Regions from separate parts of the Nostoc sp. DSM 114167 genome, predicted to be linked through region 1. Evidence: predicted binding sites of a transcription regulator. Region 1 holds the regulator's gene; each other region holds the start of a gene.
What was found. The regulator NtcA, encoded in region 1, controls nitrogen genes in cyanobacteria. The targets are predictions, from matches to a motif close to TNTGTANNNNNNNNTACANA.
Positions count from the first base shown of each region.

Region 1 (7,704 bases):
AAGGTAAAAAGGTCAATCCCTGCTGTTCGCAATATTCTAATACGCCGTCATTTTCTGGCTGTCGCTGCCAAGGGCTGTATTGATTCTGCACCGAAACAATATCGACAATATCCTGCGCCCGCTTAATTTGTTCAACGGAAAAGTTAGAAACTCCTACAAACCGAATCAAACCAGCCTCCACTGCTTCTTTAACTGGCGCAAGAGATTCTTCAATGGTGTAATTAGGATCGGGAGAATGATATTGCCAAACATCGATGGGTTTAGCACCGCCCAAAGCCTCAAAACTGGCTCGAATTGTTTGGCGCAAATGTTCTGGGTTGCCGTTGCTTGTCCAGCTGCCATTGGGACGCATCAACCCGCCCTTAGTTGCTACAATTACTTGACTAACATCGCCTTTGTAACTACTAACTGCCTTGTGAATTAGCTGCTCATTGTGGTGCTTATCTGACTCATCTTTACAGTAAGCATCGGCAGTGTCAATAAATGTAATACCCAAATCCAAGGCACGATGAATAACTTGGATTGATTCCGATTCAGGAGGACGATTAGCAATTGACATCGGCATACCACCCAAACCAATTGCACTCACAAAGATACCAGTTTTTCCTAGCTGTTTGGTTTCCATGATTCTAGCTATAGCTTTCTGCCTCAATTATCTATCAGTTAGTTATTCATCAGAAATCCTCCCTAGTACTTAGACTTGAGGATAAGTGAATGTAATTCTTCTTTCTGCTATATGTGAAAATACCACATTATTTAACAGACAATCCTCATAGACTGAGGATATTTTAAAAGTGGTCAGACAATTTTGGATTTTAGATTTGGGATTTGGGATTTTGGATTGACAGTGACCCCATAGATAAATCTAGGGGCTTGCGAATTTTAGATTTTAGATTAACTCCATAGATGAATCTAGGGGCTTGTACCATCCAGGAATGTCGGTCAGACAATTTTGGATTTTAGATTTGGGATTTGGGATTTGGGATTGACAGTTGACCCCATAGATAAATCTAGGGGCTTGCGAATTTTAGATTTTAGATTAACTCCATAGATGAATCTAGGGGCTTGTACCATCCAGGAATGTCGTTCAACTGTAATTTTAGGCACTTCTATATGCCCCCTAACCTCCCTGAATAAGGGGGATTTATGGAGAACTAAAACGTTTTGTTACCGACTAAATACATTTTAAAACATCCTTTAATTTCGACCTAAGAATTTTTAATATGAGATTTAAGATTTAATTCTCTGAAAGTTATATTTGATTGTGGTCTTGGCAAACTTAATTCTTATTGATGCTTACCAATATTTAGATTTTTTGCCCTGCTGTCAGAGAACGAATAATTGCGAGCGAGTAGAGTAATATATTAATATTTACGTCCGTTTGACGGACGTAAATATCATTAGACAATTGTGCTGGCTAAAGTATTTCCTCTAAATTTCTTAGAAAACTTAGAGATTTAGTTAATAGCCCTCTATAGTGTAACCAGCAGATTGAACTATCTGTTTAATTGACTCTTCAGAAGCGGCAGCATCTACAGTGACAGTTTTAGTCTCAACGTTCACATCTACTTTGGCATCAGATTCCATAGTCTGAATAGATTTAGTTATTTTCTGGGCGCACTCATTACCTTTAATATTGGGAACTTTCAATTTAATTGCCATTATTTACCTCGTTACGCAAACTGAAATTTACCTTTAAGAAATATAATATCGATTTTGAGAGTGAGCGCACATCTTACTTGAGTTAGGGAATTGAGCATTACATAAATAGTAATAACTAATAGTTATATCTAAATCATTATTGACAAATTATTAAGGACGTAAAACTAAATAAAATGCCAAAACATATAAAGCTTTTTATGAAAATCCACTGAGAAACTACTAACTTTTAAAAAGCATTTTTAAGTTTGTGATGAGGACTCCACAAGACATTTACGCTGCTTTTTTAGGCATTGATGTTAGACATAGTTATTTTAGTAAGACTGCTCGATTGTACAAGCGTCTATGCGTAATTCACGAAATCTTTTTATCTGTAGTTTTTAATTTATTGTACACTTTAGATACTTTTGCCCAACATTTAGAGTACATATAGATTCAAAAAACAGCTATCTTGCGGCAGAAATATACTGTGGATTCCCAACAAAGACTTTCAGCAACACAATTATCATAGGAGTGTTAGACACTGCTATTTGGGTATTTACGCTAGAGACTGCTTCACATTGCGAGTGGAAACGATTTCTGAAATGTATCAGTAGTTGAAATGCGATCGCTAGAAGCAACGAAAAAATTAGCATTTCTCGTTTGATTTATTTTCCAATATCTATGACGAACTATGACCCTCGAAATAAAACTCGCTAACGCTTCTCTAGGAGACGCTAAGAGCGACCGAGCGTCAGGGGTGGTTTATTGACGCCGTACTGTACTAGTAGTTCGCTTTCGTGACGCAAGCGGGGTAAAGGGGGAAAGGATTTAAATCCCTTACCCTTTTCCCTTTCCCCTTTCCCCAGCCCTCACCAAGCATTGTTGACTTGCCAGACAGTTAACTACAAATACCCACTTTGTCAGTTTGTCTAATTGAGATATGTTTGGTAAATAAAATAAGTAGCCTACATTATCGGCTGTTATTCCACACTTGACATAAAGCATTGTGAGTGCAAAACGTCTGCCAGAAACCATTGCCCATGTCAGAATTACCCGTCAATCCTGGCAACACGGCTTCCTTGAGGGTGAAGTGAGTGCGGGTGAGTTTGAGTGGCATTTCCAGTGGCATTTTCGTCGGGGAGAACTTGCCGTCAAGCCTTCCCAAGGTCGCGCCTTAATCAAAGAACCTCTCGGTCGATTCTTAGAGCAACAAGATTACCAGCTAGAGCCTGGAGGAGACTATGCTTTTACGATTCGGGCGGAACTTTAAAAGTTAAAAGTTATTCAATTTTGGATTTTGGATTTTAGATTTTGGATTGAAGAAAAAATCTAAAATTGGCTGGCTGCTCATTCAGTAAGGCGATTTAAGTATCTTTCGATTAAGAGGATGGCAACAATGTCATCTATGGGTCTTGGAGGCTGTCGTAGACCCTGTGGCATTAGCTTGATTAGCCCTTTGGGCGGGAACATTTGCCAATAGCGATCGCGTGCTTCTAAGGTTGTGTAGCGCTCATCCACTAAAATAATACTCAACGGTTCTGTCAATTCTTGATATAATCTCTGTCTCCACTGTTTGGCTGTAGTTTGGTCGCCCATGACCATCAAAGAAATCGGAAACCTTTGGCGCAGTGTCTCAATGCTAGCGATCGCCTCTTTTGCTAACACAACTTGATGAGCGTACAGTTGCCGATCGAGTCCCATCACCGCTAAACCACACTTATCTCGACCTGGATCAAACCCCAAGATGACTGGTTGCGTTGGTGAAAATTCACGGAGATTCATAATTAATTAAAAATTAGAAATGTACCCTTACAAGGATCTTGCTACGTATAGTATCTGCTAGATAAAAAATGCAGCTACAGCAACTATTTTGACTGCTGTTCAATGTGTTTAAATCTTACTAATAACAGTGTGCAAATAATTTTTTAAGTACTAAAAATAATTTTTCCGTCAACTATCGCCACCAATTTTACTCTCAATGGTCCGGCTGTATAAGTATCCTCTGCTGCGATCGCTTTGATCTCCAAGGGTTGATTATACTGTCTTAGTAGGCTGACAAAGCGCAGAAAAGTCCCCTCTACTTGCACATTTTCGACAATTCCGGCATTACGGGCACGAAATTGGGAAGCAGAAATCAGTATTTCTAGCCGCTGCTGTAACTGATAAGATGTCATGGTTTTGGAATCAGCAGTAGTCGTGGCTAACACCGCGCCTCCCGAAAAAACCAGTTGATTCTGGGCTGTATCCGCGAAAAATTCTATCTGCTTTTCTCCCCTGACGTAATTACCAGCAGAGAAAATTCGCACGACGTATTCTTTACCATCCTCAATCTGCTTGCTTAATTGATCGACTCTATCCTGGGTCACGCGCAACAGCTCTAAATTTGCCGAATTTGCACCAGGTTCGCTTAGTTCGAGGTTGGCGTTGCGATTGGCTTCTTGTAAAAGTTGTACCACTGCTTGACGAGCGGCGGCAGGTTGAGTAACACGAATTACAGCAGCGGACAGAACTTGACCGCGAACTAAGGCCAGCTTACCCAAACGCAAGTCGCGGTAGGACTGATAATATTTTTCCAGTCTGGCAACTTCCTGTTCTAGTTCCTCCTGTTGTGCTTCCAATTCTTTGAGGCGCGATTCCCGTTTGGCAATCACTTGCTCTCGTGCTACAACTTCTAGATTACGTTTTTGAATTAGTTGATCCAGTTGAGCAATTTTTTGATCGCGCGCTTCTATGGCTTCTTGACGGTTAGCAAGTTCGCGATCGCGTTTTTCAATTGCTGTTTTGGCTTCGTCAATGGCTTTTTTCGCTTCTGCATAAAGTCTTTGACGTTCTGTCTTCAACAGTTCAACTGCCGCCTGTAGTTCCTTTCTCTGGTCGTAAACGCTTTGCAATTCAGCTATGGCTTTTTGATATTGAGTTACAACTCGATCTAGCTGACCTTGAGTGCGTTGGAGTTGAGTTTGGGTTTGGGCTTGTTGACTAATGGTGCGGTTCAGCTGGGCTTGCGTTTCCCTCTGTTTGGCGTTTGCCGCCTGCAAGGATTGATTAATTGCCTGCAAGTCTTGTTGTGCCTTTGCTTGGGCAATTCTTGCTTGATTTAACTCACCCTCTACCTGACTTTTCTGCGTTTCTGCGGTTTTTAGCTGTTCCCGCTTCTGTCTGAGGTCTGTTTGAATATCTTCTAACTCAAAGACTCCTTTGCGCAAACCTTCGTCGGCAGCGAATAAAATCCCTAGAGTTGATGCTGAAATCAAACCACCAGTAAAAATTGTTACTAGTACAGCAGTGTTTTTCGGACGAAGCTTAAAAAGTGAGAGGCGGGCTTTGCCAACTCGTGTGCCGATGCGATCGCCCACGGTGGCAATTACGCCTCCCAGAATCAGAATTGCTGCGATGAGGATGTATCCGGTGGTCATCTTTAGCTACCGAAATCCTTCCAGATACAGCCTACTACTTTTAAGCATTGTCTGGAAAGAAGTGGGAATTGGCAATAGCTGAAATTATTCAATTTTAGATTTACCTCTAGCTATTAGTGTCATTTTTCAAAATAGAACACGCGCCGATTCCCCTTTCTCCAATTGTTTTTATGTGAACTGCCTACTTAAGGTAACAGGTTTATGCACAGTAATCTTCTTTTTGTGGATAGAAATCATTTTTTTCTCACGCAAATCTCCCAGGAGCCTAGTAACGGTAACACGAGTTGAACCAATTGCCTCTGCGATCGCTTGATGAGATAACTTCAGATCAATTGTGATCCCATCCGCACAAGGAACGCCAAAATCCCGACAAAGAATTAACAAAAAACTCACCAATCTAGAACCCATATCTCGGTGAGCAAGAGTTTCAATCATCATCTCTGTCTGTAAAATGCGCGAAGACAGACCTCGCAGCATTAACATTGATAATTCTGGATTTTCCTTAAGTGCTACCTCCACCTGTTCAATTGGTGCCGACAGTAATTCTACAGGAGTAAATGCAACCGCATGGTAAAACCGATCCGATTTATTTCCTGTCAGCAATGACAATACACCAAAAACACTATTTTCCCGCAGCAACGCTACCGTTATTTCCTCTCCTGCCTCGTACACCCTGGAAAGTTTAACAGCACCTTTCAAAAGAAAATAAACTCGTTCGGCAGGATCGCCAGGAAAAAAGATCGTTTTATTGCGTTCAAACGTTTCCACAACTGGCGGAAACGCCCCGGTCGCCATCTGACGAAAAACATTTGCTAGGGCTTTATCTTGTGTCACGATCATCTCCCTTCCCCTACCCAATGCCGGAAAAACAAAAACTGATTACCTAAGAATACACCCGAAAAATGAATAAAGCACCGTCAACCTTTCTGTACTTTCCTATACTCAAACTAATCTCTTCATAACTCTTTGTTTATAATGATACATAATTGTTGATCCTTTCAGCTACTAATTGTTGATAAGTAGTTCCAATAACTATATTTAAAAGGTTTTTTGAAGAACAAATAAAGATATCTTGAGAATATCTTTATAAAAAATCCAGATTTTTGTCACGGCAAACACCCTTAGCAATATTCATTTTTGTCAATCCTGTATAAAACAAAGACTAAACGTGCCTCAGATTCTAGTATGCTCCTAATGATCGATCGCATTAACAATTTATATGCTAAATCTGACTGGAAAAAATGCCCTTGTTACAGGTATTGCCAATAACCGCTCGATCGCTTGGGGCATCGCCCAACAACTGCACAAAGCCGGAGCAAACCTGGGTATTACCTACCTGCCGGATGAACGTGGCAAGATGGAGAAAAAAGTTGCGGAATTGGTAGAACCTCTCAACCCCAGCTTATTTCTTCCCTGTAATGTCCAAGATGAAGACCAAATTAAATCTACTTTTGAGACAATCCGCGAACAGTGGGGAAAGCTAGATATCCTGATCCATTGTCTGGCCTTTGCCAGCAAAGACGATTTAAGTGGAGATTTTAGCCAAACCTCTCGTTCTGGCTTCAACACCGCCTTAGAAATTAGTACCTACTCATTGGTGCAGTTAAGTGGTGCAGCCAAACCTTTGATGACAGAGGGAGGTAGCATCGTCACTCTGACATATTTAGGTGGTGTTAGGGCAATCCCCAACTACAACGTTATGGGAATTGCCAAGGCGGGTTTAGAAATGAGTGTGCGTTACCTAGCTGCTGAACTAGGGCCGCAAAATATTCGTGTGAATGCCATCTCCGCAGGTCCCATCCGTACTTTGGCATCTTCAGCAGTGGGTGGGATTTTGGATATGATTCATCATGTAGAAGAAGTAGCTCCTCTACGACGCACCGTCACTCAGTTAGAAGTAGGCAACGCTGCGGCTTTCTTGTGTAGTGATTTGTCCAGCGGCATTACCGGACAAATTCTCTATGTAGATGCAGGATATGAAATTATGGGAATGTGACGCGATAAAGTTAGGAGTAAGAAAGTTAGGAGTTAGAAGTGAGGAGTTAAGAGTTAAAAATTTATAACTCATAACTCATAGTTCTTAATTCCTAACTGATAACTCTTAACTTTTAACTCTTTCCACTCCCCATGCAAACAACCAATCGCCAAGTTAATTCAAACTACGATCGCTTAACCCAAACCCCTCGCATTGCCACTGTTCACCGCACCACTGGTGAAACTAATGTGCAAGTTACCATCAATCTGGATGGTAGAGGAACTTGCACAGCAGCAACAGGTATTCCGTTTTTGGATCACATGTTGCATCAAATTGCCTCCCACGGGCTGATTGATATAGATGTTCAAGCCAAGGGAGACTGGGAAATTGACGATCATCACACCAACGAAGATGTAGGCATTACTTTAGGGCAAGCTTTTAACCAAGCACTAGGCGACAGAAAAGGTATTGTCCGCTTTGGTAATTTTCTTGCACCACTGGATGAAGCCTTAGTTCAGGTAGCGCTAGACTTTTCTGGACGGCCTCACCTCAGCTACGGCTTGCAAATTCCTACTCACAGGGTAGGAACCTATGACACCCAACTGGTGCGAGAATTTTTTGTGGCTTTGGTTAACCATAGCCAAATGACACTGCACATTCGACAATTGGATG
Region 1 is NZ_CP195116.1:1,231,626-1,239,329, reverse strand. Features, by position in the region: gene NSTC731_RS05110 (aldo/keto reductase) at 1-625, opposite strand, end outside; gene NSTC731_RS05105 (heavy-metal-associated domain-containing protein) at 1,462-1,662, opposite strand; gene NSTC731_RS05100 (DUF3146 family protein) at 2,648-2,911, shown strand; gene NSTC731_RS05095 (pre-16S rRNA-processing nuclease YqgF) at 2,989-3,423, opposite strand; gene NSTC731_RS05090 (DUF3084 domain-containing protein) at 3,567-5,057, opposite strand; gene ntcA (global nitrogen regulator NtcA) at 5,226-5,897, opposite strand; gene fabI (enoyl-ACP reductase FabI) at 6,277-7,053, shown strand; gene hisB (imidazoleglycerol-phosphate dehydratase HisB) at 7,185-7,704, shown strand, end outside.

Region 2 (7,704 bases), 880 kb from region 1:
GTTTTGAGGCTAATGATGGTGCTTATGTGGGAGCTGATGATAGAGGCTACCAAATTTTGAGCAATTTTCCCAAACCTAAATGTCAAAGTTCGTCTGGAGAATTTTGTAGTTTTCGCCAGGTATCGATGAGAGATGTACTGGCAGATAAAGTAAAAGCAAACTTAATCAAAGATCGGATTATACTTATTGGTTCGACTGCGCCCAGTCTCCCAGATTTTGTATTTATTCCCTACTCTAGCAGTGTTATGGGTACGGCAAAGCCTGTACCTGGTATTCAATTGCAGGCTTATTTTATTAGTGAGTTAATTTCTGCTGCTGTTGATGGAAGACCATTACTGAAAGTTTGGCCTGACTTGGTGGAATACTTGTGGGTTTTTGTTTGGTCTTATCTGGGAGCCGTGACGATATGGCGGATACGACACGCAACTAGGAGTCTCTTCTCGATCGTAGTTTGTTGCTTTGTATTGACCGTGAGTGCATACCTTGCTTTCTTGTCCGGTTGGTGGATACCACTCATTCCCTCACTGGTTTGCTTTGGCACTTCAGCTATTTGGATGACTAGCCATATTGCTCACATGCAGGAAGAGTGGAAACGTTCCAAAGAATTTTTGCATCACGTGATCAACACGATCCCCGATCCAATTTTTGTAAAAAATGAACAACATCAGTGGATTGTTTTAAATGAGGCGTATTGTCGATTTATCGGTTATCCAAATAAGTTTTTAATTGAAAAGTCAGACTATGACTTTTTCCCAAAACATGAAGCTGATGTGTTTCGACAACAAGACGATCTTGTTTTTCGGACTCAACAACCCCACGAACATGAAGAAGAATTTACAAATGCCGATGGCCAGACTCATCAAATTGCCACTAAGCGATCGCTTCACAAAGACTCAGCCGGCAATTTCTTTTTAGTTGGTGTCATCCGAGATATTACTCAGCGCAAGTTGATGGAAGAACAGCTCAAGCGTACTGCTGCTGAACTATCCCGCTCTAACAATGAATTAAAACTCAAAGAAGACCACTTACGTTATTTAGCGTATCACGACCCCCTCACTGGTTTATCTAATCGCAAATTTTTTGCCGAACAACTTTACGAGTCCTTACATTGGGCACAACACAACAACTTGTTGCTGGGACTGCTGTTTATCGATCTAGATGGATTTAAGCAAGTCAATGATACTTTGGGACACGAGAGGGGCGATCGCTTGCTAATGACTATTGCTGGAAGACTCAGCAACTCTTTACGCGCTAGTGATACGGTTTCTCGTTTGGGTGGCGATGAATTTACTGTGATTTTACGGGCAATACCTAACGTCCAAATAGCTGCTAAAGTCGCTGAAAAAATTTTAAGCAGTATTACCAAGCCAATTGTTTTGGATGGCTATACAATCCGAGTCTCTGCGAGTATTGGCATTAGTGTTTATCCATACAACAGTCAAGATAGCGAAACTTTGATGAAACAAGCTGATACAGCAATGTACCGTGCCAAGCGCCTGGGTAAAAATCGCTACGAGTTTGCTTAATTAGTTAAGAATCAAGCCTCCAGTTTTGTTTGCTAAAGTAATAATTTTTACATTCAAATTATGACTTTAGACCAGAGACACGTCTAAGGCACTGTCTCGAAAAAATATAGTGTATATCTTGCGAGGTAAATTTTTCGTCAAATTTAGACATGATAAGGCTTTTTGGCTTGAGCGTTAAACCTGATAATTTATGTCCAAAAATAATTAGCGATCAAAAATAATTTTCAAAATAAATTTTATGTAGTTTATTTTACAAATATTTTTATACTAGTGCTTATTCGCTTATTACGCAAAGTAAAATTTTAAAATCCTTTTACTTCTATAGATATGTTGTTTTATCTTTACATATCTTTACTCATTAAATCTATAAACTATACAATAAGATAAGTGTTATTTCATGTTTTTTTGAACTCATGATTTATGGAACATAGTGTTTATACTTAAAAATATTAAGATATTATTAATAAATAATGAATTACTCAAAAAGCTTGCAGTAAATCATTGACATATCTAACTTGAGACTGATGTAAAAATCGCCTATTTGAAATACCACTTAAGTATGAAAACTATTTAATATCGGCAGATTAAGGTTAATCGACAAGGGAATACCACAATGATTTGTACAGTACTAGCAATAATTTCATAAAGTTAAAATACTTTTTCTGAAAAATACAGTAAATATACGGTATTAACCAAAAAATACGTTTTGAAATAAAAAAGCTAGTAAATTTACCGAAATATATGAAGAGTAACTTCCAAATCGCAAAGTTTATGATATTCTGCATAGGTGCTTATCTACTGATCCCAAAAATTGCCGATTGCACAGGTATATTCAGTACTGCAAGTGCTAATTCTTTTGGTCCTACTAGCAGTAACGCCCTAATCGCCCGCAAGGTCAATTCTCAAAATTTACAAGACATATATATTCCACCAAATTATGGTGGTCCCGACAGTCACAATGGTAGCGGCACCCGCTGATGGCAATTTTGAATTTTAGATTTTAGATTGTGGTAAAAGAGCGCAATTCAGTTAGCCACCATCTTGTACGCCACATCTTTTACTTGGCGGCTGATTGCAAGATGTTGTACTTAGGGTTGCGAAAACCGTCAGGCTGTTTAAGGTAGTTGATTCAAGACAATAATGGAGATTTCCACCAATGATTTGTTTGTATAAGTGTGTGGACTTGCCAATTTGAGTCTGGTTGAGGATAATCTAAACGGAAGTGTCCGCCTCGGCTTTCGGTTCTAAAAGCAGCACTTTTGAGAATTAAATCAGCTACATCTATTAAATTGCGGGTTTCTGCCCAAAGTGCTAATTGCCGTTCAACATCTGGGAGGTCAAAACTAGCGGGTTCTGCTGGACGTAAAGCAAGCAAGAATTGAGTTAAAGGCAAAGCAGCGAAATCTTGCTGCCAAGATTTAATAGTCGCGATCGCACTTTCCAGCCTTGATTGCTCCCGACAAATACCAGCACTTTCCCATACTAGACGCGGTAACTTCTGTCTGAGTGTTTCTAGCTGTGCTTGTTGGATATGCCACTCACTAACATCAGAACTAAATTTCCGTAACGGTAGCACTGGTATTTCTGAAAGCAGCCCAATATTTTCTAACTTAATATTAGCCATCTGGGCCCCAAACACAATACATTCCAACAAGGAATTACTGGCAAGGCGATTTGCTCCATGCACACCAGTACTAGCGGTTTCACCCACTGCGTATAAACCAGAGATATTTGTGCGATTCATCAGATCCGCAACAATTCCACCCATCCAGTAATGGGCAGCTGGCGCTACAGGAATAGGTTCGTGGAAGACATCAACTCCCCAATGCTGACAAACTTTGATGATATTGGGAAAGCGCTGACGAATTTTGTCAGCGGGGATGGGGCGCATATCCAACCACACATGAGCAGTAGCCAAATCAAGGGCAGTACGTTGTAAATGGCTGAAAATTGCTCTACTGACCACATCTCTAGGCGCAAGTTCACCCGCAGGGTGGTAATCAAAGGCAAAACGTCGCCCTTCACGATCGATGAGATGTGCCCCTTCACCGCGTACAGCTTCGCTGATCAAGAAACGATCGGCACCAGGTTTAGTGAGAGCAGTCGGGTGGAATTGGACAAATTCTAAATCGCGGAGGATAGCTCCAGCCCTAGCTGCGATCGCTACCCCATCACCCGTACTCACTGCCGGGTTAGTGGTTTGGGCAAATACCTGACCGCCGCCACCGGTTGCTAATACCACAGCACCAGCTCTTATCCAGGTGATTTTACCTTGATAAAACAGGCTAATTCCCTGACAGCAACCAGTTTCGGTTTCAATCCACAAACTCAAAGCCAAAGCTTGCTGAATAACTTGAATATTTTGGCGACGTAATACTTGAGCGGTGAGGGTAGTAGTAACTTCCCTGCCTGTAGTGTCAGCAGCGTGGAGAACACGGCGGCGAGAATGGGCGGCTTCCAAAGTTAAAGCTAAGGCTTGACCATGACGGTCAAAAGCTACCCCCAAGTTAACTAAGGATTGAATACAGCTAGGGGCATGTTCGGCGAGAAATTCGACAGCGGTGCGATCGCATAAACCTGCACCCGCCTGGATCGTATCTTCAATGTGCAGCGTGGGAGAATCTTCTGGGGCGATCGCTGCGGCAATGCCACCTTGTGCCCAATCACTGGCGGATAATGCAACGGTTTCTTTGGTAATCAAACCGACTCGCAAGGATTCTGGCAGACACAGGGCTGTGTATAATCCAGCGGCACCAGCGCCGACTACTAAGACATCAAATTGGCTAGGAATATCTATCTGAGACAAGGTAATGGAGAAGTTAGGAGTTAGAAGTTAAGAGTGAGGAGTTAGAAGTGAGGAGTTAGAAGTGAGGAGTTTTGAATTTTTAACTCATAACTCATAACTCATAACTCATAACTCCTAACTCATAACTCATAACTCATATCATCTGCCACTCCCTAGAATCAGGAGTGGGCTGCTATTTGCTACATTAACTGCAATGTACAGTTATCTGTAGATGCCGTTGTTAAACCGATCGTCTCCCTCGATGAAGGCAGATTCTGGTTCTGTCACGGTGAAGTGATCGAAGTTAGCTTGCAGGGTTTGTTTTTGGCGATCGCTCAATCCTCCAATATTCAATACATCATCTACGCTCTGGTAGGGAGCATTTTTGATGATCAGCTTTGCAAGGGTGGGATAAAGGCCTGGATATTGTTGAAAAGCTCGGACGTTGGTATTATTTAAATCAATTTTTTTACCAAATTCCGTTGCTAGCTTCCTGTCTGCGCTATTTTGCCGCTCAATTGCCAGAACTGGGACTTGGGGAAAAGCAAAGCTGTTGAAATTAGCAGCTTGGGCTATCTGAGTTGTTCCCAACCATCCCCAGCAACTAAGTAACAAGCTAAACACTGTTAATAAACGCGCCAATCCTTTCACGATTTTTCTACCTCTTTCCATCAAACAGAAATAAAAGTTTTAAGCTAACAACAGTTATTAGTCATTAGTCATTGGTCATTGGTCATTGGTCAGGGACAAAGGACAACTGACAAAGGACAAAGGACAAAAGCTGATAGCTTAGTCAACACAGCAGTCATCAGAAACTAATATACAGCGTATTAATATCCACAATATTTACCGTTACTGGGTTTGACTATACTTTCGCCACAAATTTTCATCGTGGAAAGAGTGCCTGGATGGCTGCAATAGCCTTACATCCACGATTCCAGCAGCATTCTCTGCTGGACGAAATCTTTTCGGAGTGGCTGATTCTACCTCTAAAGCAGACACAAAACTGCACGATTTCTCAGATCGAAAACCTTGCCAAAAAAGACTTGATGCCGAGCGATTTTTATGTAATATTTCTTAACTAATTAATCATCTACAGCATCATTTTTGATGTGCCGTAGATTGGGCTGGGAAAAGTTTCAGTCAGAGAAGCCCACACGCTTATTGGAAGATAAGTGTCACTTGCCTTGTTTACGCTGCGATCGCAGCTAACAAAAATAAGCTGTCTACCAAAATTGTGCTTAAAACTGCGCCACTAAAGGCATACCAGTGTCTTTGATTTCGACCTAAAGCTGAAATTCCTACCGTTAATAGCACTACGGCGAGAATTATCGCCCAAGTTTGTCCCCAAGGTGCTTGTACTTGTATGAGAGCATTTTGTAAGATTTGCGGTACTACATCTGCATCTACTCTCATGATTTGCCGCCAATAGGGCATCAAATCTACTATATAAAAATATACATCTGTTAAAACTGTACCGAGTAAAGAACCTAAATAAAACCAGTTACCTACCTTGCCCCAATTCTTCGCCAGACACCAGCAAGCAAACGGTAAACCGATAAATTCCACCGGCAGATGCCATAAAGGTTCCCAACGTAACCAACCCCAGTAAATCGCTCCTGCTAACCAACTCCAGCTAAACCCCAAGAGCAAATCGCCCCAGACGTAAGTTGCAGGACGTGACATTAAGGCAAAACTGAGCCACACCCAAAATCCTGTCAGCGCTAAACTCAGACTTGGTAGCGATCGCACGATAGGCGCTTCTATAAATACTGGCACTGTTACCAAAAACACCGCTGCTGCAAACACTAACCAAGTTTGTCGGGTAGAAGTAGATAAGGGTAAAGAGGGAGAAAGGGAAAGTGTAGATTCCAATTGTCTGATACCATTTTGCGCGGTCTCAGCTAAATCCAACTCAGTATCAATAGAAGGAGTAGAAACGCTGTAGGAAGACAATGTATTATTAATCAAAGTTTTTAATATTTGTTACTAAACTTTATTTTACTTAAGATATCACATTTTCAAATCCCCCCCTGGGGCATTGTAATTATACTGGAATTTCCACAAGCGCTGGTGCAAACCAAACAAAACATTCTGCGCCAGGCGAATCCATTCAAGTTCCACTATGTACAGAACTCTTCTGTAGTTCCTTGTAAATAAGGGACTACAGAGAGGTGAAAAGTCAGCTGCTATGAGTCTGTTAAATATTAAAATTTGATGAATTTTTCAAATTGCGTTGACTTATTGAGGTGGGTGTAAGAACATAGTCAGCGTCTTCGATGATGTTTTCGATCGGTAAAATTGAGTTTTCTACAAGATTAGGTGCAATAGAGAGTATATAAAGCAACATCATCAGCTAAACAATGTTCATCACGATCTCTATCACACGAAAAAGGTATTAATTGTATATGGAGTTTATTCAAGCTTTTATTTTAGGTATTGTTCAAGGGATTACAGAGTTTTTGCCAATCAGCAGTACTGCACATCTTCTGATTTTTACCAAGATATTTGGTTGGAAAGAACTAGGTTCTAAAGATTTTGTTGACGCAATTCAATTTGGCAGTGTTATCGCAATTGTGGGGTATTTTTGGTCGCTGATTTATAGTATTACCAAAGGTGGAATCGAAGCACTAAAAGCCAAAGACTGGCAACGCGAAGAATGGAAGATTCTTGTCGGTATTGTAGTCGGAACACTGCCGGCTTTAATTTTCGGCTTTCTTTTGAAAGATATTTTACCTGAAAGTGCATTGATTATTGGCATTATGTCAATTATTATGGCACTTGTACTAGCTCTAGCAGAAAAAATTGGCACTCGTAAGCGCGGTTTTGAGTCATTGCAGATTCAGGATGGTATTTTGGTTGGATTGGGACAAACACTTGCCTTGATTCCGGGCGTTTCTCGTTCTGGTTCGACGTTGACAACTGCCTTATTTTTAGGATTAGAACGCGCTACAGCAGCAAAATTCTCATTTTTGTTAGGGTTTCCAACTCTTACAATTGCGACGCTGTATAAAAGCTTGAAAATATTCAAGTTGTTTCAAGCTCACCAGTTGCCAGATAACATTGTTGCACTGTTAATTGTAGGAATTATTTCAACCTTGATTTTTTCCTACCTATCAATTGCATTTTTGATCAAATACTTAGCAACCAAAAACACTTTGATCTTCGTATGGTATAGATTAGCATTCGGTAGTGCAATCTTACTAGCGATCGCAGCAGGTTGGAAAGGATAATATTCATTAGTCATTAGTCACTTGTACTGAGCGAAGCCGAAGTATTAGTCATTAGTCCTTTGTCCAAAGCAAATGACTATAGCGACTGCTCGGTTGTATGTAATACAATCTAACCTCTCTCCTTGAAGGAGAGAGGCTTTGAATTTTACTCCCTAACGCT
Region 2 is NZ_CP195116.1:353,383-361,086, reverse strand. Features, by position in the region: gene NSTC731_RS01535 (CHASE2 domain-containing protein) at 1-1,526, shown strand, start outside; gene nadB (L-aspartate oxidase) at 2,656-4,332, opposite strand; gene psbU (photosystem II complex extrinsic protein PsbU) at 4,534-4,962, opposite strand; gene NSTC731_RS01520 (hypothetical protein) at 5,220-5,396, shown strand; gene NSTC731_RS01515 (DUF3120 domain-containing protein) at 5,503-6,282, opposite strand; gene NSTC731_RS01510 (undecaprenyl-diphosphate phosphatase) at 6,720-7,544, shown strand.
Region 2: the regulator NtcA is predicted to act here: its motif matches at 6,285-6,304, upstream of NSTC731_RS01515 (DUF3120 domain-containing protein).

Region 3 (7,704 bases), 4.2 Mb from region 1:
GGCTCAAACTATTGAGCGTCCTCCTAATGACGAGAAGCCAGACTTAATTCATGCTGCTGCACCTTCTAGCGAGTCGTAAGGTTGGTTTCCGAATGGGAATGCATTTATGTAGGCTGCTGCCTGCAATTATAAATTGAGTCAGCAGCCTCTAATCAAACCACTAGTTATGTTGTAGCGATCGCTTAACAGAAACATCGGCTATTCATAACATAATAAGGACACAATATTATAGTTGTGCCCTTATATGTTATTTATTCAATTAAAAACTGCTGTCTATGCCCAAATATTAAGGATAAAGACCTCTGTCAGTCAACGCTTGAGCCACTCTACCTACCCCCAGTGTATAAGCTGCTAGCCTTAAAGAAATTTGCCGTACCTCCGACTGATGAATCACCTTGCGATAGGCTTGCACCATCAAATGTTCCATTTCGCGGTTGACGCGCTCCTCATCCCAAAATACGTAAGAAAGACCTTGCACCCACTCTAAATAACTGACTACTACACCGCCAGCATTCGCCAAAATATCTGGTAACACTGTCACACCCCGCGCCTCTAAGGCCAAGTTAGCCTCAAGAGTAACCGGGCCGTTAGCTGCTTCTGCGACAATTTGCGCCTGCACCTGATTCACATTTTCTTCAGTGATTTGGTTCTCCAAAGCTGCTGGTATTAAGACATCACAGGGTAGAGTTAATAAATCTGCATTGCTAATTGGTACAGATTGCGGGAAACCGACAATACTCTTGCGATTTTCAGCCGCGTAGACTTTTAATTTGGGAATATCAAGACCAGCTTCGGAGAATATTCCGCCTGCACCAGTTGAAACGGCGATAATTTTCGCGCCTGCTTCATGTAGTAATTCTGCTGCGGCACAGCCAACGTTACCGAAACCCTGAATGGCTACTCGCACTCCTACCAAAGATTTACCTCGATCTGCTAGCGCCTCACGGACAATAATCATTGTGCCACGTCCGGTTGCCATTTCTCGTCCCAGAGAACCACCAATCGAAAGGGGTTTCCCAGTTACAACTCCTGGTACAGCATGACCAACATTCACAGAGTAAGTATCCATCATCCAAGCCATTTCACGGGCAGAAGTACCCATATCTGGCGCAGGAATATCTACAGAAGGCCCAATATCTTTAATCAACTCGCTGATATAACGGCGACTGATTCGCTCTAATTCGCCAACACTGTAGCGTTTGGGATCTATAGCAATGCCACCTTTCCCACCACCGTAAGGAATACCTAATAAGGCACATTTCCAGGTCATCAGCATTGCTAAAGCAGATACTTCGCGCAATGTCACAGCCGGATGGTAACGAATTCCGCCCTTGTATGGGCCTAAGACATCAGAGTGCTGCACTCGGTGTCCAGCGAGAACTTGTATTTCCCCATCATCTAGTTTCACGGGAATGGAAACCGTGACAACCTTACGCGGGTGGCTGAGAATTTCTAGCAAACCCTGATTTAAATTTAATTCTTTAGCTGCCGCTTCTAAGTAACTACACGCTTGGTCAAAGGGGCATATATGCGCTGGCGAAGCAGGTTCTGACAGCAACGAGGATCTTGAAATCATAAATTTTCTCCTAATCACGGTATCTTTGCGAACCGGATCTCATCTGTACCTAAGCTTATCCTTTTTTTTGGGTAAAAGACTTATTTTGTAGTTTTTGTTACAGTTTTATATTGTATATTCTGCTCTGGGTGTAAAGCAGTCCGCCCACCGTTAAAACGGCGGTCTAATAACCCAAGTCCATTAAAATGGACTGTAATCTTCAGTCCTCTTCAGAAGACTTTTGCTATGAGACAGGGATTTTAATCCCTGGCGGACGTTCGGTTTCACGTTAAGTTGACACCAATGACATCTTGTCCGCCCCTGTCAACGGGCGCTCGTGTCGCCCACCCCACAAGAGTGGATAATTTATTTCTTGGAAGTCCCATAGCAAAGTGCTGTACATGGATAGCGGGGCGTTGAGCCAGTGCTAAGTATAAAACCCAGTTTTGTCAAGGCTTTGAGCGATCAACACTGTCGCAATCTATGTAACTGTGGTTCTGGTGCATTTGTTCTAGGAGAATAGTTTACTGCTGTAGGCATCGCTTCGCACCGTTGATTGCCTCTTCCTCTAAAGTTGCGATGAAAGGTTCTGCCTGCGATCGGAATTGGCTTGTTAGCTGCCGATGATGTAAGCTTTGACAAAATCTATAAAAAAATTTCTTCATCCACTGTGAATAATGCTATCGAGTTGGAGTTCAAGATAGATAGTTTTAAATCCGCTTTTGTTTGGGGATTCACCAATTTGGTAAAAACCGCGTTTGAGATAAAGCATCCGGGCTACATAAGAAGAAGGATGTTCCCAAGTATACAAACGTAAGTACCTTTTTGCTTTTGCTTGTGCTAAGTCGATGGTAAAGTCTAATAGCTCTTTTCCAATTCCTTTTCCTCGAAATCGTGATGCTACACAAAACCAGCCTAACCAGTCAGCTTCTTGTTCGTCTTCGCTTTTGCAATATAACCCAGTTAGCCCAATTACTTGGAAAGATTGCTCATCGATCGCAACCCAGTAATTGAGTTGGGTAATTCCACTGTTTGAAAACCATTGAGCATATTCATCTAGATATAAACTTGCCACCAGCGATGGACTATCACTACTATTACTCACGCCTGGGAAAACTTCTTCTCTTAGGTGAATTGCTTGCTCCAAGGTTGCTATCGATAATGATTCAATGTACATAGCACTAGTCACTCAAGCTTAAAGTAGCTATACCTATATCGAAGCTACTATCTCAATTAATCTGTAAATTTTTCGGTGAGCAGGCATTAAGTGGGAACCATTATTGCTGCCATTCTCTCTCTTCATCCTGAAGAACTAATTTTACCCTAGCTTTCATACCTAATTTGCTTTTCCTCTTTGAGTTTGTTTTTTTTCCTAGTTGAGCATGGCACCAAATCTAAACGAAATACGAGCATGTCCTGAATCTGAATGCTGTTTTCGTAACTTGGCTGAGGTAAATACCAAAAGTAGTCATGGCGCACACGATCCATCCGAAATCCGCACTTTTGATAAAAAGCAATGTTGCCAAGACTTGAATTAGACGTGCCAACGAGCATCTGTTTCTTGCCGCGTTGCTTCGCCTCTTGAATCAACCAAGCAACGAACTCCTTACCTAAACCCTGCCTTTGAAACTCAGGGGCTATACCAAGTTCCATAATTTCGCAGGGGTCGCTGCGCCATTTCATCGTTGCTGCACCAACCAAGTGTTCGTTGTCGTCCATGCGATATACAGCATCAACGAGGTTAGCAAGCCCCCATCGCAGTGCACGCTCCGATTCTTCTGCCAACAGTAGTATCGGAATCAGCGCTTCAAGTTCGTCGTCACGAGCTTGTCGAATAGCAATCGCCATTCATATTCCCTTTTAATCACAATTTATTTTTCAAAACTATAGTAACAAGTAGATGCAATACTACTCGCTTTGTGCATTTTGAACTCAGAATTTGGTTTGGGGAAAAGGTTACTGGGGTTGGGTTAAAGGTTTTTTCTTTCCCTTTTCCCCCGCCCCTTATCCCCTTCTTGGGGCCCCACCTTCCCCTTTTCCCTTTAACGTTTTTGACTTGAGGAGGTGACAAGGGAGCTAAAGAGCTGCTAACGCGATCGCGGCATTCTGTCCCCCAAAGCCAAAACTCAAACATAATACCTGTCGAATTTTACTTATACGTGCAGATGTCACGATATCTAAATCAAACTCTGGCTGCTGCAATCCTAAACAAGGCGGTAATATTTGATGCTTTAGCGCCATGAGAGAAAAAGCTACACCTATAGCTCCAGATGCCCCTAGTGTATGACCTGTGCTTCCCTTGGTGGAACTAACCGCCACGCCTTGGGGAAACAAACGCTGAATTACCATGCTCTCCATCTGGTCATTTAGTTGGGTAGCTGTACCATGAGCATGAATGTAATCAATATCGCCTGGTAATAGACAACTACGTTCTAGACATTGTTTGATAGCAGCGATCGCACTTTTGGCTTCGGGTTCTGGTGAATTACTATGATATGCGTCGTTGGTTAAGCTGAAACCGAGAATTTCACCATACACTTTTGCTTGACGCTGCTTTGCCAACTCTGCTGATTCTAAGACAAACACAGCTGCGCCTTCACCCAAGACTAAGCCTTCTCTGTGCAAATCAAAGGGATAAGCCCCAGTTTTTGCCAAAGCACCCATCTGTTGAAACCCAGCTAAAGTTAAAGGTGTAATCGGTGCTTCTACTGCACCTGCGATCGCTTGTTGACATTGCCCAGTTTGTATAAGCATAGCTGCTTGGGCAATAGACCAAATTCCAGTAGTACAAGCTGCCATCGGTGCCAAAACTATCCCCGATGCACCGATTTGTCTTGCAGCTGCGATCGCATTTATATGAGGTAATGTATCTAGCCAATTTCCCAAAGAGGACACAGGAAAATTTTCCGCGTTATACATTTGCCGCGCCAATTTTTCCCAAGACGCTTGATAAGAGCGACTCGATCCAATGACTACAGCACAATCAGCTAAAGGTGCAACTAACCCAGAATCTTGTAAAGCAGAAGCAACAACCATCCGAGTTAACCTTGTCAACTCAGATGGTTGTTCGCCAATCAAACCTAGAGGAAGTGGTGTAAATTCTGAAAATGGTTGATGTAACCGAATTCCAGATTTACCTGCGATTAAATTTCGCCAGCTATCCTCGAAGCTTCCACCCAAGGCGGAAACTAAACCAATACCAGTAACAACAATTTTGACCAATTTAGGAGTTAAGAGTTAAGAGTTTTTCCTTTGCCCCCCTGCTCCCACTTCGGCTACGCTCAGTGACCACCTGCTCCCCCTTTCAAGGGCAGGCTTTTAGGCTTTCGATAAATAGTTGAGAATGTTCTCAATTATTGAACGTAGTTTTAAGTTCTCAGACAATGGTTTTGGTTTTAAAATTCCAAAAATTTGTCTAATCAAAAAAACCTGCCCCAGAAAGACCTGCTCCCCTGCCTCTTTCCCTACTTTCCTGGTGTTTTCAGGTTTTCAGCACCTTGAGTGACTTTAGCAGAGTCAATGCGATCGCCTTGCTGAATTTTGTTTACGACATCAAAGCCTTGAGTGACATTGCCAAACACGGCGTAGTTACCATCCAAAAATGCTAGATCCGCTAAAGCAAAGTAAAACTGGGCAGAAGCTGAATCTGGTGATTGCGATCGCGCCATTGCTACTGCACCCTGTTTATGGGGCAATACGACGGGTTGAGCAGTAGCATCAAATGGTTTATTGTAAATCGGAGTATCTGAACCTTTGGGCTTAACTTCTAAAGGTATATAACGAGCATTTCCTGTTTTTGGGTCAATATAGCTACCTGTTCCCAGTCTGTCTGCTGGAACTTTCGGGTCTTTGCTTTGAGGATCGCCCCCTTGAACTACAAACGGTTGGGGTTCGCGCACAACTCGATGGAAAGCTAAACCATCGTAAACCCCCTTTTGCACTAAATCTACGAAGTTGCCAGCTGTAATGGGGGCATCAGTACCGTCTACTTCGATAGTAATCGGCGAACCTTTAACCGTGATTACCACAGTAGCCTTGCCTTCGAGGCGCGGTAAATCTGCCAGTCCAGGAATGCTCTCACTACTAGTTTGAGATACAGAAGTTGCTTCAGTAGTTGTCTTGGTACTCGCCTCGGTTGTGGTCGAGGTAGCTGTCGAGTTTGGAGAAGAGCTATTAGAAGCGACTTGCTGTGTTGAACATCCTCCCAAGATCAAAGCACTGATAATCACAAGAGAAAGCAAAAATTGAGAAATTTTTAACCGCATTGCCTGTTACCGATTTAACCAGAGTATCTTATCGTTTTGAGGAGCATTGGGCACAAGAGACAGAGGGGCAGGGAGCTGGGAGCAGAGGGGAAAGAAGGAATTTTTCTTTTCCCCCTTGCCCCCTGCCCCCTGCTCCCCCTCTTCTTCCCTCACTCCCTTACAATCCTTCTAACGATACTCCCAAAAAGCGGGCTAACTTTGCGCCTTCTGTTTCCAACTCTGTTAAAGATACTGGTTGTCCAACCCGTGTTAATGGTATATCTCGCCGTCCTTTAATGCGTAGATAGAGGGCGCGACGGGGGTTAAGACCTTCTTTTATGTCTATTAATACAGATTGGACATCTTCTATGCGGCTATCAATCTGAATTCGGCGGTTTTTACCAGGAAACCCCCAACGGAAGATTTTGATTGCGCCAGTTTCCCGATCGAATTCGTTGTAACCGCCTCCAACATCCAATAAAATCACTAACCACAGGTATGTAGCTAATAGCAAGCCAGCAGTACCATATAACCCCATTACTAATCCTTGGGGGACAAATACCAGTTGAGTGGGATCGGAAACTATGAGTAAATTAACTTTTAAATAACTGGATATTCCAGCCAATAGAAAGCCGCTTGCTCCCAAGGTAACGATAGTTGCCCACCAGTAGTTACTGAACCGACGAGAACCGAGAACATTTTGGTGCAGGAGGCGATCGCCTTTGTTAATCGTTGTTGATGTCGTCATTGAACTACCATTGCCCGTGAGATACTCGCTGTCACATACTCGTACACTAAATGCTTTTGCATAGAGTGGTGGGTTTCTCTGCCAATCCGGCTATTGCTTAGGAGGCACAAAGAGCTATGTTTTAAGTCCACGGGAACCCTGCCGCAGACTAGAAATTTTTCACTTTGTACCCTACAAATTTTCCTGTTTCGGATAATGCTGGCTTTCTTGTACTACGGGACAAACCACTTAGGCTATTTGTATTAGTCAAGATATGCCAACTTCCTTTCTCCTTGTCTAACGTTTCACATAGGTTTTCCAGAGGTGTATCACCGACGTGGCCGCAAAGTCATTATCCAGATTATTTTACCAAATATCGTTGACAAAAACTCAACTGCGCCGTTCCATGTTCCTGCTACCGATATAATTTTTTCAGGTAATGTTGTACTATTTTTTTACTCAATGGCCGATCAAAATTCTTTACTCCCTCACTCTCTGCCCCTCTTAATTCCCTGCTTTCCTGTCCCTGCCTCTTTTTGACCTCTTGAAATGAGTTATTCTACCTACCTCCATCTGCATTAAATTTTTTTAGATTTCTGAGAAAAGTTGTGTCAAATTGTAAAATTTCTGATATTCATATTATTTATAAGGTTCGTGTTTCATAGCTCATTTCCTTTTGCGTATCAGGCAAAAACCCTGAGTAGTGTGATAAGTTAAGAATCATTAAGTTACCACAAGCTAGATTACTAGCCGATGGTACGTGTAATGTCATAACCCTGAGAAATAATGACTTAACTAGTCAGTAAGCTCTCAGAATCTCAGTTACTTAAAAGCAGTTGAGATTGTCAAAAAAAACGTTAATTCCTCACGGCAGTCGGTTACATTGGCTTTCCGTAATGCCTTAGAAACGTTGCAATTTTAGTAAAAAAAGAGGATTTTAGTCCGATGACCATCGCAGTTGGACGCGCCCCCAGTAGAGGGTGGTTTGACGTTCTCGACGACTGGCTCAAGCGCGATCGCTTCGTATTCGTAGGTTGGTCAGGGATATTATTATTCCCCTGCGCCTTCCTAGCACTAGGCGGTTGGCTGACCGGCACCACCTTCGTCACCTCTTGGTACACCCACGGATTAGCCTCTTCCTACCTAGAAGGCTGTAACTTCCTGACAGTGGCAGTATC
Region 3 is NZ_CP195116.1:5,443,354-5,451,057, forward strand. Features, by position in the region: gene NSTC731_RS23220 (Gfo/Idh/MocA family oxidoreductase) at 1-79, shown strand, start outside; gene NSTC731_RS23225 (Glu/Leu/Phe/Val family dehydrogenase) at 287-1,576, opposite strand; gene NSTC731_RS23230 (hypothetical protein) at 2,021-2,197, opposite strand; gene NSTC731_RS23235 (GNAT family N-acetyltransferase) at 2,217-2,732, opposite strand; gene NSTC731_RS23240 (GNAT family N-acetyltransferase) at 2,879-3,403, opposite strand; gene NSTC731_RS23245 (beta-ketoacyl-ACP synthase) at 3,632-4,777, opposite strand; gene NSTC731_RS23250 (peptidylprolyl isomerase) at 5,020-5,820, opposite strand; gene NSTC731_RS23255 (photosystem I assembly protein Ycf4) at 5,978-6,547, opposite strand; gene psbD (photosystem II D2 protein (photosystem q(a) protein)) at 7,472-7,704, shown strand, end outside.
Region 3: the regulator NtcA is predicted to act here: its motif matches at 1,661-1,680, upstream of NSTC731_RS23225 (Glu/Leu/Phe/Val family dehydrogenase).